DNA from 3 places in the Segeticoccus rhizosphaerae genome. Region 2 is predicted to be linked to each of the others. Evidence: predicted binding sites of a transcription regulator. Region 2 holds the regulator's gene; each other region holds the start of a gene.
The links. Region 2 encodes HrcA, which represses chaperone genes, less so after heat shock. Its sites were predicted from a motif close to TTNGCACTCGNNNNNNNCGAGTGCNAA; they were not measured.
Positions count from the first base shown of each region.

Region 1 (6,134 bases), on a different contig from region 2:
ATGTCGCCGCTGATGGGCACACTCTGCTCGCTCACGAATCCATCCCACCACGCCTGGCAAGCCGCGCGCGAGGGACGGGGTGACCAGCACGCCATACACGCAGACGGTCCCCCCGCCCCGGACCAGCCGGGACGAGGGGACCGATTTCAGCGGGGGTCAGTGACCGTGGCCGTGGCCGTGACCGGCTCCGGCCCCGTCCTGCTCCTCGGGCTTCTCGACCACCAGCGTGTCGGTGGTGAGGACCATCGAGGCGATCGACGCGGCGTTGCGCAGCGCCGAACGGGTCACCTTGACCGGGTCGATGACGCCGGCCTTGACCAGGTCGACGTACTCACCGGTCGAGGCGTCCAGGCCGCTCCCGGCCTCGAGCTCACGGACCCGGGAAACGGCGACGTAGCCCTCGTACCCGGCGTTCTCGGCGATCCAGCGCAGCGGCTCGGCCGCGGCCTTGGCGACGAGCCGGACACCGGTGGCCTCGTCACCCTCGAGGGTGAGCGAGTCCAGACCGGTCAGCGCGTGGACGAGCGCCGAACCGCCACCGGCGACGATGCCCTCCTCGATCGCCGCGCGAGTCGCCGAGATGGCGTCCTCGATGCGGTGCTTCTTCTCCTTGAGCTCGACCTCGGTGTGCGCGCCGACCTTGATCACGCAGACGCCGCCGGACAGCTTGGCGAGCCGCTCCTGGAGCTTCTCGCGGTCCCAGTCGGAGTCGCTGCGCTCGATCTCGGCCTTGATCTGGGAGACGCGACCTTCGACCTCGTCCTTGGCGCCCGCACCGTCGACGATCGTGGTGTCGTCCTTGGTGACGACGACGCGGCGGCACTGGCCGAGCGTGTCGAGGTCGGCCTGGTCGAGCTTGAGGCCGATCTCCTCGGAGATGACCTGGCCACCGGTCAGGACGGCGATGTCCTGCAGCATGGCCTTGCGGCGGTCACCGAAGCCGGGCGCCTTGACCGCGGCGACGTTGAAGGTGCCGCGGATCTTGTTGACGACCAGCGTGGAGAGAGCCTCGCCGTCGATGTCCTCGGCGATGATCAGCAGCGGCTTGCCGGACTGGACGACCTTCTCCAGCACCGGGAGGATGTCGGCGACGGCCGAGATCTTGCCCTGGTTGATCAGCACGTAGGCGTCCTCGAGGACGGCCTCCATGCGCTCGGGGTCGGACACGAAGTAGGGCGAGAGGTAACCCTTGTCGAACTGCATGCCCTCGGTGAAGTCGAGCTCCATCGCCGTGGTCGAGGACTCCTCGACGGTGATGACGCCGTCCTTGCCGACCTTGTCGAAGGCGTCGGCGATGAGACCGCCGATGAGCCCGTCCTGGGCGGAGAGGGTCGCGACCTGGGCGATCTCGTCCTTGGTCTCGATCTCGCGAGCGGTCTCGAGCAGCGTGCTGTTGACCGCCTCGACGGCGGCGTCGATGCCGCGCTTGAGGCCGGCCGGGCTGGCGCCCGCGGCGACGTTGCGCAGGCCCTCCTTGACCATGGCCTGGGCGAGCACCGTCGCGGTGGTGGTGCCGTCACCCGCGATGTCGTTGGTCTTGGTGGCAACCTCCTTCGCGAGCTGGGCACCGAGGTTCTCGTAGGGGTCCTCGAGCTCGATCTCGCGAGCGATGGTCACACCGTCGTTGGTGATGGTGGGGGCGCCCCACTTCTTGTCGATGACGACGTTGCGGCCCTTGGGGCCGAGCGTCACCTTGACGGTGTCGGCGAGGGCGTCGACACCGCGCTCGAGCGCCTTGCGGGCGGAGTCGTTGAACTCCAGGGTCTTGGACATCAGCTTCCTTCGGGACTACGAACGGGGGAAATGAACGTGCCCCGACGCGCGCTGTGAGTCAGATGGTCAGGCTCGTCAGGCGGCGCGCCGGGGCACGACATACGGGCTGGAAGCGCCGTGACTACTTGGTGACGACCGCGAGCACGTCGCGGGCCGACAGGATCAGCAGCTCGTCACCGTTGTACTTGACCTCGGTGCCGCCGTACTTGCTGTAGATGACCTTGTCACCCACGGCCACGTCGAGCGGGACGCGGTTGCCGTTGTCGTCGATACGGCCGGGGCCGATCGCCAGGACCTCGCCCTCCTGGGGCTTCTCCTTGGCGGTGTCGGGGATGACCAGCCCGGAGGCCGTGGTCTGCTCGGCCTCGACGGACTTGACGACGATGCGGTCTTCGAGCGGCTTGATGGAAACCGACACGGTGGGACCTTCCCTTCTGGGATGTCGAATTGGACACAACAGTGGACAGTGGCTTTCGCCTGGTGAGCCGCCGTCGCGGGGGTCGACCTACCCAGGTGATCGCGCTGGCACTTGCCGGAGGCGAGTGCTAACCCGAATCTAGGTCTCCGATTAGCACTCGGTCAACTCGAGTGCCAACACGCGCCCCAGGTCGCGTGCCCCACGTGCCCCAGGTCGCGTGCCCCACGTGCCCCAGGACGGCTTCGCTCGCCGTGCACGGGGGCTGCGCACGGCCCCCGGATGCCCTGCGCAAGGATGACCGGATGGACCTTGCGGTGCTGGAGCGGCTCGTCTCCGGCGAGGGGTGGGGACTGCTGGAGTCACTTCCACCGTATGACGAGTCGTCGGCCATGTCGCTCGGGGAGCGTCTGCGCGAGGCCGGCTTCGACGCCGACCTGGTGGCCGGTGCGCTCACCCAGTCGAGGCTGCGGGCGCGCGGGCGGGACAAGTTCGGGGACTTCGCCGCGGGCATGCTGTTCACGGCGGACGGTCTGGAGCAGGCCACCCGGCTCGACGTGGCGGCGCGCCACGCCGAACGGTTCCGTCGGGCCGGGGTGCGTCACGTCTGGGACCTCGGCTGTGGCATCGGCTCGGACGCGATGGCGTTCGCCGGGCTCGACCTGCGGGTCAGCGCGGTCGACTCGGACCCGGCGACCGCGCTCGTGGCCGGGGTCAACCTGCGGCACTGGCCCTCGGCGTCGACGCTGGTCGGGTCCGTGGAGCAGACCCGGCTCCCCGCCGGCGAGGGTGCCCGCCACGCAGGGGCCTGGCTCGACCCGGCACGCCGCCTACCCGGCGTCGCCGACGGGATGGGGCGCACCAGGAGGGTCTTCCGGCTCGACGCGATCTCGCCGAGCTGGGCCACGGTGCAGCAGGTCGCGGCGTCCCTGCCGGCCGTGGGCGCGAAGCTCAGCCCGGCCTTCCCGCACGCCTCGGTGCCCGCCGGCTGTGAGGCCCAGTGGACGTCATACCGGGGTGAGGTGGTGGAGTGCGTCGTCTGGTGGGGTGCGTTGGTGCGCCGTTCGGGCCGCAGCGCGCAGGTCATCGGCTCAGACGGACGCGCAGCAACGGTGACCGAGGCCGACGTCACCGCCGAGATCCCGCCGTTGCCGGGTCTCGACGCGCTCGGACACGTGCTCTACGAGCCGGACAGGGCCGTGATCCGAGCCGGTCTGACCGGTGCGGTCAGCGCGGAGGTTGACGGCGCCGAGCTCGACCCGGGCGTCGGTTACGTCACGTCCGAGCGGACCCGCGAGCTGCCCTTCGCGCGCCGCTTCGTCGTCGAGGACGCGATGCCGTGGGGGGTCAAGCGGCTTCGCGCCCATCTGCGCGACCGGGGCGTCGGGCGAGTGACCATCAAGAAGCGGGGCGTCACGGTCGACGCCGACCAGCTGCGCCGGCAGCTGCACCTGAGCGGTGACCGAGAGGCAACCCTCGTCATCACCCGCGTCGCCGGTCGCCAGGTCGTCCTCGTCGTCCGCCCGAGCTGATCCGGCAGTCCACCATCCCGGTCAGGACGCGAGCTCGGGGTCGGGCTGGGCGCCCATCCGGGCCACCGCCGCCGAGCCGGCCCGCACGGCGACGGTCAGGGCCTCGGCGCGATCCGCTCCGCGCGCCAGGGCCGCAGCGAGCGCACCGCAGAACGCGTCACCGGCACCGGTGGTGTCCACCACCTCGGCCACCGGGGGACCAGCCGCGGTCTCGCCGTCCCACACCGCGCCCGCCGCGCCGCGGGTCACCACCAGCGACGCAGGGTGCGCGCCACCCGCGCGCAGCAACGCGGCCTCGGGCTCGTTGACGACCACCGGGTCGGCGAGGGCGACCACGGGAGCCGGCAGCTGGGCATACGGCGCGAGGTTCAGCACCACCCGCGCGCCGGCCGCCACGGCCCGGCGGACGGCCTCGTCCACGACCCGCAGGGGGACCTCGAGCTGCAGCAGCACGACGTCGCGGCGTGACAGCCGGTCCAGGGGCGCGAGGTCCCCGGACGACAGCCCGCCGTTGGCGCCCGGCACCACGATGATCGCGTTCTCGCCCATCGCGTCGACGACGACGTGCGCCGTGCCGGTCGGAACCCCGGGCAGGGACCGCACCCCGGACACCTCGACGCCGAGGGCCGACAACCGGGCGCGGTAGGCGTCACCGTCGGCGTCGCGGCCGACGCAGCCGATCATCGCGACCTCCGCCCCCGCCTCACGGGCCGCCACGGCCTGGTTGGCGCCCTTGCCTCCGGCGAAGGTCCCGCCAGCCTCGCCCAAAACCGTCTCCCCCGGCCCGGGGTGCCGGTCCACGCGCGTCACCCGGTCGACGTTCAGCGATCCCACCACCACGACCCGGCCCATCCGCGCTCCCTCTTCGACTGTGCGGTCACTGTGGCACAGCTCGGGCACCGAGCACCGAGCACCGAGCACCGAGCACCGAGCACCGAGCACCGAGCACCGAGCGTTGGGCTACTGCTCCGCGACGCGGTGCTCCCCCGCCACGGTGGACAGCCACAGGTCGGCGTAACGCCCGCCGTCGACCTCGAGCGCGACCTCGACGACCGCCGGCGCGACCCCGTGCGGGTCGTGGGACAGATCTCCGGCCCAGTCCCTGCGGTCCACGACGGTACGACCTCGCGACCACGTGCCGGTCAGCTCGACGCGCACCGGCAGCCTCCGGGTCGACAGTCCTTCGGGGTCGATCACGGCGCAGACCGCGCCGGCGTCCCCGATCGTCGCGTCGGCGGCCTGGAAACGGGCACAGCTGAACTCGAGCAGCCTCCCCGCCAGCTCGACCGGTCCACGACCGCCGACGGCCACGAGCTCACGCGCCCGGTCCAGGCCGACTCGCACGTCGTAGAACACATCGAGGCCGTACATCCGCACCGGCACCCCGAGCTCGGCCGCGCTCTCCAGCACTATCGCGGCCGCCTCGGGGTCGTGCCAGACGTTGAACTCCGCGGACGCGGTGGCGTTGCCGGTCTGCGCGGCACCGCCCATGAAGACGATCTCGGCCAGACCCGCCGCCGCGTCCGGCCAGGTCCGCATCAGGAGCGCGATGTTCGTGAGTGGTCCCAACGGCAGCAACGTGATTCGTTGCGACGGGTCACGGGCTGCCGCCTCCCGCAACAGATCTCGCAACAGCTCCACGGCGTGTCGAGGGTCCGGCGGCACGTCGGGCCGCACCCAGCCCAGGTCCGCCATCCCGTCGCGGCCGTGGACGTGCCGTGCCTCCTGCGGCGGCTCCAGCAGGGGCCGCTCCGCACCACGGGCCACCGGAATGTCGGGTCGTCCGCAGGTGTGCAGCACCAGGGCCGTGTTGCTCACCACGTCGTCCACGGATGCGTTGCCTCCGACGCAGGTCACCGCTCTCAGGTCCAGCGCAGGGTGGCGTGCCGCGAGCAGCAGTGCCATCGCGTCGTCCACGCCGGTGTCCACGTCGAGGACTACCGGCCGCACCATCACGCCTGCACCATCACGACGGGACCGCCACACCGGACCGTCACGCCTGGACCACGGTCACCGGCATCGAGGAGTCGGCCGGCAGGTCGAGCCGGGAGGCAGACCGTCCGCGGCTGACCATCTGCGCGCCGAGCGACGCGACCATGGCACCGTTGTCGGTGCACAGACCCGGTCGCGGCACGCGCAGGCGGATCCCCGCGGCCTCGCAGCGCTCCAGAGCCATCGCCCGCAACCGCGAGTTGGCGGCCACGCCACCGCCAACCATGAGGTCGTCGACCCCGTTCTCCCGACAGGCCAGCACCGCCTTGCGGGTGAGCACGTCGACCACGGCCTCCTGGAAGCTCGCGGCCACGTCGGCGATGGGCACCGGTTCACCGCTCTCCTCCCGCGCCCGCACCCACCGCGCGACCGCGGTCTTGAGCCCCGAGAAGGAGAAGTCGAAACGGTGGCGTTCCATGTCG
Region 1 is NZ_SWMA01000002.1:71,171-77,304, forward strand. It holds gene FCN22_RS01850 (RNA-binding S4 domain-containing protein) at 1-35, opposite strand, end outside; gene groL (chaperonin GroEL) at 157-1,773, opposite strand; gene groES (co-chaperone GroES) at 1,895-2,191, opposite strand; gene FCN22_RS01865 (class I SAM-dependent methyltransferase) at 2,494-3,720, shown strand; gene FCN22_RS01870 (ribokinase) at 3,742-4,572, opposite strand; gene FCN22_RS01875 (nucleoside hydrolase) at 4,681-5,673, opposite strand; gene tsaD (tRNA (adenosine(37)-N6)-threonylcarbamoyltransferase complex transferase subunit TsaD) at 5,714-6,134, opposite strand, start outside.
Region 1: groES (co-chaperone GroES) is a predicted target of HrcA. The motif match lies at 2,342-2,368, and genes of this name have one in related genera.

Region 2 (6,134 bases):
CCCGTTCTGCATCGTCCGGTGCGGCTACTGCGACTTCAACACCTACACGCTGACCGAGCTGGGCGCCGACGGGGCCAGCGTCGCGACCTACGCCGACGCCGCTCTGCGGGAGCTTGACCTTGCCCTGGCCGTGCTCGGCCCGTCCACCCCGCCGGTGCAGACCGTGTTCTTCGGCGGGGGCACACCCACCATGCTGGCGGCGGCCGACCTGGTGCGGGTGCTGCACGGCATACGTGATCGGTTCGGGCTGGCGCAGGACGCGGAGGTGACCACCGAGGCCAACCCCGACTCGGTGACCGCGGAGTCCCTCCGTGAGCTGGCCGCCGGCGGGTTCACCCGGGTGAGCTTCGGGATGCAGTCCGCGGTGCCGCACGTCCTCAAGGTGCTCGAGCGCACCCACGACCCCGACAATGTCGGGCGGGCGGTGCAGGGTGCTCGGGCGGCCGGTCTCGGGGTCAGCCTCGACCTCATCTACGGCACGCCGGGGGAGTCGGTCGACGACTGGCGCACCAGCCTCGACGCGGCGATCGCGCTGGCACCCGACCACGTCTCCGCCTACGCCCTCGTGGTCGAGGAAGGCACCAAGCTCGCCGCCCAGGTGCGGCGCGGCCAGGTGCCGGCGCCGGAGGACGACGACGAGGCGACGAAGTACGAGCTGGCCGAGCGGGTCCTCTCCGGTGCCGGCTACGGGTGGTACGAGGTGAGCAATTGGGCGCGCACACCGGCCGACCGCTGCCGGCACAACGAGGGCTATTGGTCCGACGGCGACTGGTGGGGCGTCGGACCCGGCGCGCACAGCCACGTCGGAGGCGTCCGGTGGTGGAACGTCAAGCACCCCAATCCGTTTGCCAACCGGCTCAACTCGGGCCAGTCACCCGCGGCAGGTCGTGAGCTGCTCACCGACGAACAACGGTATGACGAGCGGGTGCTGCTCGCCGTCCGGCTCGTGGACGGGCTCCCGGTGGACGACCTGCTACCAGCCGGCCGGCAGGCGGTGGCCGGTCTGATCGCCGACGGTCTGGTGGACGGCGGGGCCGCGATGCGCGAGCGTGCGGTCGTGCTCACCCTGCGCGGCAGGCTGCTGGCCGACACGGTCGTCCGCCGCCTGCTTGCCTGGTGACTCCCCCGACTGTTGCTGGGACCCAGCGTCGTCGATGACGCCATCCCCCAGCAACAGCGGAGGTCACCGGGGCGCCATCAGGACAGGACGCGGATCTGGAAGGGGTAGTCGTAGGCCTCGCCGCGGGAGGACCGGATGGCGCCCTTGATGTGGCACCACAGCGCGACCACGAAGATGATGACCAGGAGTGGGACCCCGATGATGGCGCCGATGAAGGTGAAGATCAGGATCCAGCTGATCAGGTAGAGCAGCCAGAACGACAGGTTGAAGTTGAACGCCCCGGCGGCGGCGCGGCGCACGGCCGGGCTCGAGTCCTTCTTGACCAGCCAGACGACCAGCGGGCCGATCATGCTCAGCCAGCCAAGGCTGACCACCGCGGCGATCGGTGCCGACAGGTGGGCGAGGATGCTCCAGGTGCGCTCCTCGGACGTGGCGGGCGCGACGCCATACGGCTGCGTCGAGTAGGTCATGGTGGTTCGCTCCTTGGGTGGTGTCACCCCAGTCAACCGCACCGGAGGGACCGAAGATTCCGTCTTCGGGGTCCGCACGGGGCCCGCTCAGGGGCCGTTCAGGGCAAACCCTCACCCGGCGGGATCGGTCACGAAGTCGATCAGCTCCTCGACGCGGCCGAGCAGCTCGGGTTCCAGGTCGGCATACGTGCGCACCGTGCCGAGGATCCGCTTCCAGCCGTGGGCGACGTCGGCCTGCGTGGTGTGCGCCCACCCGAGCTCGGTGAGGATGCCGTGCTTCCAGGACGTGCCGCGCGGTACCGCCGGCCACCGCTCCCAGCCCAGCCGAGCCGGCCGCACCGACTGCCACACGTCGATGTAGGGGTGGCCGACGATGAGCACGTGCGGCGAGAACCTCCGCAGCGCCCGGGCTTCCTCGACGAGCCGGGTCTCCTTGCTGCCGGGCACGAGGTGGTCGACGAGCACCCCCATGCGGCGTCCGGGTCCCGGCTGGAAGTCGCGAATCACCGCCGCCAGGTCGTCGACCCCCTCGAGCAGCTCGACGACGATGCCCTCGATGCGCAGGTCGTCGCCCCAGACCTTCTCGACCAGCTCCGCGTCGTGCCGGCCCTCCACGAAGATCCGCGACCCCGACGCCACCCTCGCGCGCGCACCGGCCACCGCCCGCGACCCGCTCGCGGTCCGCGCCGCTTCTGCCCTCGCCCGACCCAGCGCTTGGCGGCTGGCCGCCGTGGGCGGCGTCAACACCACAGGGGCGCCGTCGAGCAGGAACCCGGGGCCGAGCGGGAAGCCCTTGCTGCGGCCACGGCGGTCCTCGAGGTGGACGACCTGCATGCCGCCGGCCTTCTCGACGCGCACGACCGCGCCGCACCAGCCCGTCTCGACGTCCTCGACCACGAGCCCGTGCTCGGCCTCCACCTCGCGGGCCCGCCCGCGCCGGGGAGCGCGCCAGTCGCCGGAGAGCACGTCGGAGCCATATCGGTCGGTCACGACAGGCGAGCGTATGTCGTGCCGGTCACCCGGCCGCGCAGGCCGGTCTCGGGCGTGTCCGCGAGGAGGGGAGGGACGACGTAGACTTGGCACTCGGCATACCTGAGTGCCAAGGTGCGTTGGCGTGAGTGACGACCAGTGGCCGCACACCCCCTCAGGTGAGCCTGCCGGCGGGACCGCGGACCGGAACGAGCATCGGGTGGGAGGTAGGCCCATGAGCGAGGAGCGACGTCTGGCGGTGCTGCGCGCCATCGTGCAGGACTACGTCCACACCTCGGAGCCGGTGGGTTCCAAGGCGCTGCTCGAGCGCCACCAGCTCGGCGTCTCGGCCGCCACCATCCGCAACGACATGTCGGCGCTCGAGGAGGAGGGGCTCATCGCCGCGCCGCACACCAGCGCCGGCCGCATCCCGACCGATGCGGGCTACCGCCTCTTCGTCGACCGGCTGGCCTCCATCAAGCCGCTCAGTGCGGCGGAGCGGGTCGCCATCGCGAGGTTCCTGGAGGGGGCGGTGGACCTCGACGACGTCGTCGACCGCACCGTGCGCCTGCTGGCGTCGCTCACCCACCAGGTCGCCGTCATGCAGTACCCCTCGCTCACGCGTTCCTCCGTCCGGCACATCGAGCTCGTGCCCATGACGGCCCGGCGGTTGATGGTGGTGCTCATCGTCAACACCGGGCGGGTCGAGCAGCGGATGATCGACGCCACGCGCGACATGTCGACGCCGGAGGGCCAGCGGCTCGTGGCAGAGCTGCGGCAGCGCATCAACGAGCTCGCCGTCGACCGCCGGCTCGGTGATGCCGCGGCAGAGCTCGAGTCGCTGCCGGGCAGGTTCGAGCCCGACGACCGTGAACTGGTGCGGGCCGTGGTCGGGTCGCTGGACGACGCCCTCGTGGAGGAGCGCGAGGAGCGCGTGGTGCTTGCGGGCACCGCCAACCTGGCCCGGTCGGGCACCGACTTCCCCCTGTCCATCGGGCCGGTGCTCGAGGCGCTCGAGGAGCACGTCGTGCTGCTGAAGCTGCTCGGCACCATGGGCCACGACGAGGAGGCCGTCGCGGTCCGCATCGGCGCCGAGAACCCGCACGCCGGCCTGCAGTCGACCTCGGTGGTGAGCACCGGTTACGGCACCGGACGAGTCGCCGGTCTCGGCGTCCTCGGTCCGACCCGCATGGACTACCCCCTGACAATGGCTTCGGTCCGGGCCGTGGCGCGCTACGTCTCCGACATCCTCGAGTCGTGACGCGCGTCCGGTCCGCCGATCCCGCCGCCCCAGAACTCCGACCAGCCCCTGAGAAGGACACCTGTTGAACGACTACTACGAGGACCTCGGCGTCAGCCGTGACGCCAGTGCCGAGGAGATCAAGCGCGCCTACCGCAAGATGGCGCGCAAGCTGCACCCTGACGTCAACCCCGGTCCCGAGGCCGAGGAGAAGTTCAAGCGGGTCTCGCAGGCGTATGACGTGCTGTCCGATCCGAGCAAGCGCGCGGCGTTCGACCGTGGCTCCGACCCCTATGGCGGCGCTGCGGGTGGCTTCGGCCAGGGCTTCTCGTTCAGCGACATCATGGACGCCTTCTTCGGTGGCGCCGCGGCCGGCCAGCGTGGCCCGCGCTCCCGGCACCAACGCGGTCAGGACGCCCTGGTCCGCCTCGACATCGACCTGCACGATGCCGTCTTCGGCGGGGAGCAGGAGGTCACCATCGACACCGCGGTCGAGTGCTCGACCTGCCACGGCGACGGTTCGCAACCGGGCTCCGGCACCCGCACCTGCGACATCTGCGGCGGCCGCGGCGAGGTGCAACAGGTCCAGCGCTCGTTCCTGGGCCAGGTCATGACCTCCCGTCCGTGCGTGGCCTGCCAGGGGTTCGGCACCGTGATCAGCAACCCGTGCTTCGAGTGCTCCGGCGACGGCCGGGTGCGGACCCGGCGCACCCTCAAGCTGAGGGTGCCTGCCGGTGTCGACACAGGCACCCGCATCCAGCTGGCCGGCGAGGGTGAGGTCGGGCCCGGCGCCGGACCGGCCGGCGACCTCTACGTCGAGATCAACGTGCGCCCGCACGAGGTCTTCCAGCGACGCGGCGATGACCTGCACTGCACCATCGAGCTGCCGATGACCGCTGCGGCGCTGGGCACGAGCCTCAAGCTCGACACCCTCGACGGCAAGAGCGACCTGGACATCGCGGCCGGGACCCAGTCGGGCGACGTGGTGACCATGCGCTCGCTCGGGGTGACCCATCTGCGCGGCAGTGGCCGCGGCGACCTCATCGCACACATCGAGGTGCAGACGCCGACCCGGCTGGATGCCGAGCAGGAGGAGCTGCTGCAGCGGCTGGCCGAGCTGCGCGGGGAGGAGCGGCCGGAGGGTCGGCTGACGCCCAACTCCCACGGCCTCTTCGGCAAGCTGCGCGGCGCCTTCATGGGCAAGTAGCACGGCCGCATGACCGCCCCGCTGTTCTTCCTCGACGAGGGTCGGCTGAGCGACACGGCTGCCGGCGACGAGGTCCGGCTGACCGGCGACGAGGGCCGCCACGCGGCGACCGTCCGACGGCTGGCCGTGGGTGAGGCCGTGCTGCTGGCCGACGGCAGCGGGCGGGTCGCCACCGCCGAGGTCGTCGCGGTGGGTCGCGCCGAGCTCACCGTGCGGCTGCTGGGGGTCGAGGACCGACCACGACCGGAGCCGCGTTTCGTCCTCGTGCAGGCGCTCGCGAAGGGCGACCGCGACGAGCAGGCGATCGAGGCGGCCACCGAGCTCGGGGTCGACGAGGTGGTCCCCTGGCAGGCGGCCCGCAGCATCGTGGTGTGGCGCGGCGACCGTGCCGCGAAGTCGCTGCGCAAGTGGCGGTCGGTGCTGCGCGCCGCGAGCAAGCAGTCGCGCCGGGCGACAGTGCCGTCGCTCGCCCCGCCCGCCACTCGCCGTGAGGTCGTGGCGCGGATCGAACGGGCCGACCTGGCACTCCTGCTGGACGAGACGGCATACGCACCGCTCGCGCTCGAGCCGCTGCCCGACCACGGCGAGGTGTTGCTCATCGTCGGACCCGAGGGCGGTGTCGCTCCGGAGGAGACCGAGGAGTTCGCCGCCGCCGGCGCGCGACCGGTGCGGCTCGGCGACACGGTCCTCCGCTCGTCCAGCGCCGGACCGGCGGCGCTCGCCGTGCTGTCCGCGGCAACCCGCTGGCGCTGACCCGGCAGGGGACGGCTGGCCAACGGCCGATCGTTAGTGATAACTTACCGTTCGTGACGACTTACCGAGGGGCTCCGCAGCTCGACGCGTTGGGTGATGCCAGTCGCCGGGCGATCGTCGCGGAGCTGTCGACCGGAGCTGCAACGGTGGGTCGCCTGGCCGATCGGCTCCCCATCAGCCGGCCCGCGGTGTCGCAGCACCTCAAGGTGCTCAAGGCCGCGGGGCTGGTGCGCGACCGGGCGGAGGGAACCCGTCGGATCTATGCGCTCGATCACGCGGGCGTGGACCAGATCCGCGCCTTCCTGGACGCCTTCTGGCGCGACGACCTGCAGCGTTTCGCCGACTTCGTCGACCGCGAGGCCGGCGCGCACGGCA
Region 2 is NZ_SWMA01000014.1:40,861-46,994, forward strand. It holds gene hemW (radical SAM family heme chaperone HemW) at 1-1,120, shown strand, start outside; gene FCN22_RS11295 (DUF4870 domain-containing protein) at 1,198-1,590, opposite strand; gene FCN22_RS11300 (DUF3097 domain-containing protein) at 1,702-2,580, opposite strand; gene hrcA (heat-inducible transcriptional repressor HrcA) at 2,795-3,820, shown strand; gene dnaJ (molecular chaperone DnaJ) at 3,885-5,006, shown strand; gene FCN22_RS11315 (16S rRNA (uracil(1498)-N(3))-methyltransferase) at 5,016-5,759, shown strand; gene FCN22_RS11320 (ArsR/SmtB family transcription factor) at 5,813-6,134, shown strand, end outside.

Region 3 (6,134 bases), on a different contig from region 2:
CCGAGCAGCTGCTCAACGGCATCCGCACGCACCGAGCCAAGGTGGTGGTCATCGATATCACCGGCGCACCCGACGTCGACCAGACGGTGGCCAACCACCTGGTCCAGACGGTGGACGCCTCCCGGTTGATGGGCGCCAGCGTCATCATCACCGGGCTTTCCCCCAAAATCGCCCAGACCCTTGTGACCATCGGTGTAGACCTGAGCAAGATGAACACCATCGGCGACCTGCAAGGCCGATTGGAGGAGGCCGAGCGGCTGCTGGGCTACCACGTCTCCACTGAGGAGGGCATCACCAGCTCGTGAGCGACACCGGACCGGCCCTCGTCTCGATCCTGCGCCAAGGCTCCTACCTCGTGGCGTCGGTCCACACTGCGCTCGATGACACCCAAATGCTGCGCTTCCAGCACGACCTGGTGGAGCGCATCGGCACGGACCGGGCTACTGGTGTCATCATCGACGTCGCCGCACTGGATGTTCTCGACTCCTTCGGCTCGATGACCCTGCGCCGGATCGCCGAGATGGCCCGACTACGCGGCGCCGAGACGGTCATCGTCGGCATCCAGCCGGACGTGGCCTTCGCCATGGTGCGCCTGGGCATGGGCCCGGGCGAGGTCCCCACCGCATTGGACCTCGAAGAAGGTCTGACTTACCTCAACGGACACCGCGACGGCCAGCCTGGCTCGGCTGACCGACCACCCCGCCGGCCGCAGCGGCGGCCGTGACCAGGCAGCCGGGTCATCACGAGGACCTGCGCCGCGACTACCAGGTCGCCTTCCTGCGCTATCTCGACCACGGCGAGGAGGCAGCCCTGGCCGACGGCTACGACCTCGGCCGCCGAGCCCTGCGCGACGGCGTTGCCCTGCTCGAGGTCGCCCGGGTCCACCATGACACCGTGATCGAAGTGCTCAGTGAAGCCTGCGTGGACGCGGTCGCGGTGGCGACCCGCGCCTCCTGGTTTCTGTTGGAGGTACTGGCTCCGTACGAGATGAACCGGCGCGCCACCGCACCCCGACACCTGCCTGACGCCAAGCCGAGAACGTAACCGGACGCGGCAGTCGCGGTCGCATGACGCAGCGACGTTGACGTTCATCCGCCCACCCACGGGGGACAGACCACGCTGGCGCGGCCCGGTCGCCTCAACCCTCGCGTCATCGGTCGAGCACTGGGGGGTCTTCACGGGTACCAACCGCCGATCGGCGGACGACCAAGGAGTGGGAAATGACTTTACGCACCAAGCTTGTCTCAACCGGGACGACCATTGCACTAGCCGTCGCCTTGGGTGTCGTACCGGCCGCGGCGTCAGCACAAGCCGCGTCACCGGCACCACAGGCATCCGCGACAGCTCAGGCAGCCGACGCAGTACTCCCCGTGACCGGCACCCTTCAAGACGGCAGTACCTTCACCGGACAGCTCAGCAACCTGTCGACCTCCGTGGTCAACGGCGTCCTGCAGCTGTCCGGAACCATCACCGGCACCGGACTGCCAACGGCTGGCACCACCTTCACGGCGCCCATCCAGGACCTGACCGCCGCAGGCACAGGGTGCTCGGTCCTGGACCTCGACCTTGGCCCGCTCCATCTGGACCTGCTGGGACTGGTCGTCGACCTGGCACCGGTGCACCTCGACATCACGGCCGTCCCCGGCGCTGGAAACCTGCTCGGCAACCTCGTCTGCGCGGTCGCAGGCCTTCTCGACCAGAACGGCCCGCTGACCGGTGTCTCGGCGCTGCTCAACCGGCTGCTGACCGGACTCGGGCTCTAACCCCTGCCATCACATACGCGGTGGCGGCGCGGCGCGCGCGCTCATGTCGCGCCGCCACCGTGCACATGAACCAGTTCCGGCGAACGGTGTAACTGGGCGCAAACCTCCGGGGTGCGCATGGTGTTGCGCGTCCATGCCGACCATCTCGGCCGCGACCGAGATGGCGTACACGCCCCGGTCGGGACCGACCCGGCTCACCGGGCGTCCCCGGTTTCCGGACCCCTCGGGGCGCGGGCCCCAGGTGGTGGCCACCTCCCGCGTGCTCATCGCCGGCACCTGGCCGGTCCGTCCGACGCAGTGGTCCTTCCACAAGCTGGTCATGGTGCTCTTGCCCCAGAATGTCGCGAGTGCTATAAGAGATCTATGGCAGCCACCAGAGGTTCAGGTGGCTGAGACTGCTTCATCAGGAGGGAGTGGTTTACCAATGGCTCAGATGATCATGCGCACCGACCCGTTCCGGGACCTGGACCGGCTGACCCAGCGGGTCTTCGGCAACGGCACTTTGGCCCACCCCGCGGCGATGCCGATGGACGCTTGGCGCGACGGCGAAGTCTTCGTGGTCGAGTTCGACCTGCCCGGAGTCGCCGCCGACGCGATCGACCTGGACGTGGAGCGCAATGTGATCACCGTGCGCGCCGAACGCCCTGCGCGGGAAGACACCGAGGACCTGATCGCCGCCGAGCGGCCGCGCGGCACCTTCAGCCGGCAACTGGTCCTGGGTGACAACCTGGACACCGAGCAGATCAGCGCCGACTACAACGCCGGAGTGCTCACCTTACGGATCCCGGTCGCCGAACAGGCCAAGCCCCGCAAGATCCAGATCTCCGACACCGGCCGGGACCGGCAGGCCCTGAACGCCTGAGCGCGAGACAGCCTCATGGCCATCGCAGCCGACGCCCACTGGTCTCTGCTCGCGTCGCCGGCTCGCCGCCCGGGACGGGCCGGCGGCGCGGGCAGAGACCCACACCCCAGGCCCCGGCAGCGGGGGCAGACAACGCTCACCTCCGCGTCTGCCACCACCGACCCGCCAAGCCACCCACGACCCGAAAGGCAGGTGATCGCCACCGGTGACCCGTCCCAATAGAGGCGGCTGCCCGCCCGACCCGCACGTGTAACCAGCAAGCGCCCGACGCACACCGCGCGGCGACCGCCCCCACGGGGAACCCCTCGCGGGTGCGGCGGCACCCCCTCCCGGGCCGTGGTCCCGGCCCGTCCTCTTGGGGCTGGGACCACGGTCCCGCCAGCGCCATCCCGCGGCTACGACGCCGCGGACAAGACCACCAGGAGCCTCGTCGACATGAGCAGCGAACGGCAGGCGGCAGCCGGCGCGCCAGAGCCGGTCCCGACCGAGCAGGCCCGACTAGAGCAGATGAGCTCGCGCGCCCTGATCGGGCAGCTGGCCGTGCTGAATGAACGACTCACCTCAGAGACCACCGCTGGCGGATACCGGCCCCTGCCCGGACGCTCCATGCGGATCGCCTCACTGACCCGACGCATCCGCCTGACCGAAGCCGAACTGGCCCGCCGCACGCCCACGCCCGGTTCTATGAATCAACACAGCAGCGCAACACCACACTGCCCGGCTGGCTCCACTTCTACAATCACCACCGAGCCCACTCCGCAATCGGAGGCCAGCGACCCATAACCAGGTTGACCAACGTCCCTGGACATCACACCTAGGCGATGGGCGGATCAGCCGAAGGGAATGCCCCAGCCCGCAGCAGGGCGCCTGGTAGTGGCTTGCCCAGCCGTCCCTCCAGCCACTCGACCGCTTCGGTCAGTTCTGTCAGATCCAGCCCGGTGCGTATGCCCATTCGGTCGAAGAGGTAGACCAGGTCCTCGGTCGCCACGTTGCCGGTCGCGTTCGGAGCGAACGGGCAACCGCCGGTGCCGCCGATGCTCGCGTCCAGGACCGTGACGCCAGCATCGATCGCGGCCGCGGCGTTGGCGACGCCTGTGTGCCGGGTGTCATGCAAATGCAACCGCAGAGGCATACCGGCTTCGACGAGTTCGGCGGCCAGGCCCACTCGGGTCGTGACGTCCGAAGGCACCGCCACGCCGATCGTGTCAGCCAGCGCGAGTTCGTCAGGTCCGGCGTCGATCACCCGCCGAAGTATCTCGCCCAGCCTGTCCAGGGACACCTCGCCCTCGAACGGGCAGCCGAAAGCCGCACCCACTGTGACGGTGGTGAACAGTCCCTGGTCGCGGGCTCGCGACACCAGGTCACCAGCCACGCCACATGCCGCGGCAGTACTCATGCCCTGGTTACGTTGGCAGAACGCATCCGTGGCCACGACCACGACGTTTACCTCGCGTATGCCGGCCTGGACCGCACGATCGAGGCCACGAGCGTTCATCACCAGCCCGGCATAGCGGACTCCATCCTCTTGAGGCAGCGCGGCCACCACTTCCTCAGCATCGGCCATCTGCGGGACCAGGCGCGGGTGCACAAAACTGGTAGCTTCCACCCGCCGAGCGCCGGCACGGACCGCTCGCCGGATCAGTTCGACCTTGTCTGCCGTGGAGATCAGCACGTCCTCGTTCTGTAGGCCGTCGCGCGGCGACACCTCGCACACGACGACGTCGCCGCGGTCCGGGAGATCCTTCGTGACGGACTCGGCGTTCATGTGGTCTCTTTCAAATACGCAACTGCAGTCTGCTCGTCCAGCACCTCGGCATACTTGGCCTGCAGGTCGTACAGGTTCGCCTCGTGTGGGCCGTCGTCTCGGTCGGCGACCGCCTCACGGACCACCAGCGGCACGAACCCGTATTGCAACGCGTCGACTGCGCTGGCCCGCACACATCCACTGGTGCTGACGCCCAGTACGACGACGGTGTCGACGCCGGCCGATACCAACGTCGAGGCCAAGGACGTGCCGAAGAACGCGCTGGCGTACTGCTTGACCACCACCAGTTCACCGTCGGCCGGAGCCACCTGCGGCATCAGCTCGCTCATCGGCCCCGGGCCGATGAGCTGCGCCAGCCCACCCACCTTTCGCAGGAAGACACCGGCGTCCACACCCTTCGGCCCGTACTCCACTCGAGTGTGCACCACCAGCACACCTGTGGCACGTGCCGCAGCCAGGACCCGGCTGGCCGAGTCGAGGCAGGACGTCGATGGCAAGCAGAAGGGGCTCTGCTCATCGAAGTACGCCCGCATCATGTCGATGGCTAGCACCGCGGGGCGGCGGCCTGGGATGAGGCGCCCGGCGAATCCATCGGCGAACGACGAGTCCATTGAGCATGCTCCTCGAATGTCGGAAGGCTTAGAGCGCCGGCGCCGGGGGGTGTGGGGCAGGCAGGCCGGTCTCCTCCTCGCAGCGAGCCAGGATCGTCTCCAACGGGGGGCCCATGTTGAAGGTCGGCAGCGGGTCAGGCCTACCGGAGCGCAGCTCCGCGCGAAGTTCGTCGGTGGCGGCGTCGTCGACGTTGCCGTCGTCGTCGCAGACCACGCCGTACCGGCGCGCTCCGTAGCTGGTGACCAGCCCCCGACGGACTTCCAGCGCGACAAGTTCGGGGTCTCGAGCCAGTGGATCGCCCCAGCCGCCGCCGCCCCAGGTCACGAAGTGAAGGACGTCATCGGGGTAGACCTGCACGTCTATGACCTTGCTCGCGATGATGTCGGTGCTCCCGTCCGCCCGCACGATCCACTTACGGCCGCGCGTCCCGGGTTCGCCCCCGTTGACCCCCCACGGGTAGGTCAGCCAGCGGTCGTCGTGGATCGCGATGGTGCCGGCCTCGAGGAACCGATAGGAGACGTCGACGCCGTTTCCGCCCCGATGCAGCCCGGCTCCGCCGGTGTCGCTGATGGTCTCCCAACGGTCAATTCGCAACGGGTAGTAGGACTCGAGATACTCACAGGGGATGTTCACGAAGGAGGGCCACAGTGAGTGGCCGTCCGGACCGTCGCCGATCGGCCGGCCCGGGATTCCGCCGAAGCCGATGGAGTAGAGCTGGAACCACTCTCCCTTGCGGTCTCCGGAGCTGTAGTTCCCGGAGAACATGAAGTGCGGAGACGAGGAGAAGCCGGCAGCGTTCAACAGGTCGGGGTTCGTCTGCCCGAGCAGACCGCCGAACAGGTCGAAGACGCGTCCGATTCCGTGGTTACGGGCATTGAGTGCCGCCGGATATTTCGGCTTCCAGAACGACTCCTCGGGGATCTTGACGTCGACCAGCGGGTAGAAGCCGTCATTCCACAGGATCTGCGGATCCGCGACGGTGATCATGTAGATCCCGAAGAACATCCGCATCAGGTTCTCGTTGATGAAGTAGTTGATGGGACCGGCTGCCTGGGGGCTGCTCCCGGTGAGGTCGATGAGCACTTTCTCCCCGGTCCGGGTCAGGCTCATCTTCAGTTGGTAGGGCCCGTAG
Region 3 is NZ_SWMA01000009.1:79,910-86,043, forward strand. It holds gene FCN22_RS08895 (STAS domain-containing protein) at 1-305, shown strand, start outside; gene FCN22_RS08900 (STAS domain-containing protein) at 302-724, shown strand; gene FCN22_RS08905 (phosphatase RsbU N-terminal domain-containing protein) at 721-1,044, shown strand; gene FCN22_RS08910 (ABC transporter substrate-binding protein) at 1,371-1,763, shown strand; gene FCN22_RS08915 (Hsp20/alpha crystallin family protein) at 2,197-2,625, shown strand; partial or broken gene FCN22_RS08920 (IS481 family transposase) at 3,294-3,443, shown strand; gene FCN22_RS08925 (hydroxymethylglutaryl-CoA lyase) at 3,440-4,390, opposite strand; gene FCN22_RS08930 (isochorismatase family protein) at 4,387-5,001, opposite strand; gene FCN22_RS08935 (hydantoinase B/oxoprolinase family protein) at 5,030-6,134, opposite strand, start outside.
Region 3: FCN22_RS08915 (Hsp20/alpha crystallin family protein) is a predicted target of HrcA. The motif match lies at 2,091-2,117, and genes of this name have one in related genera.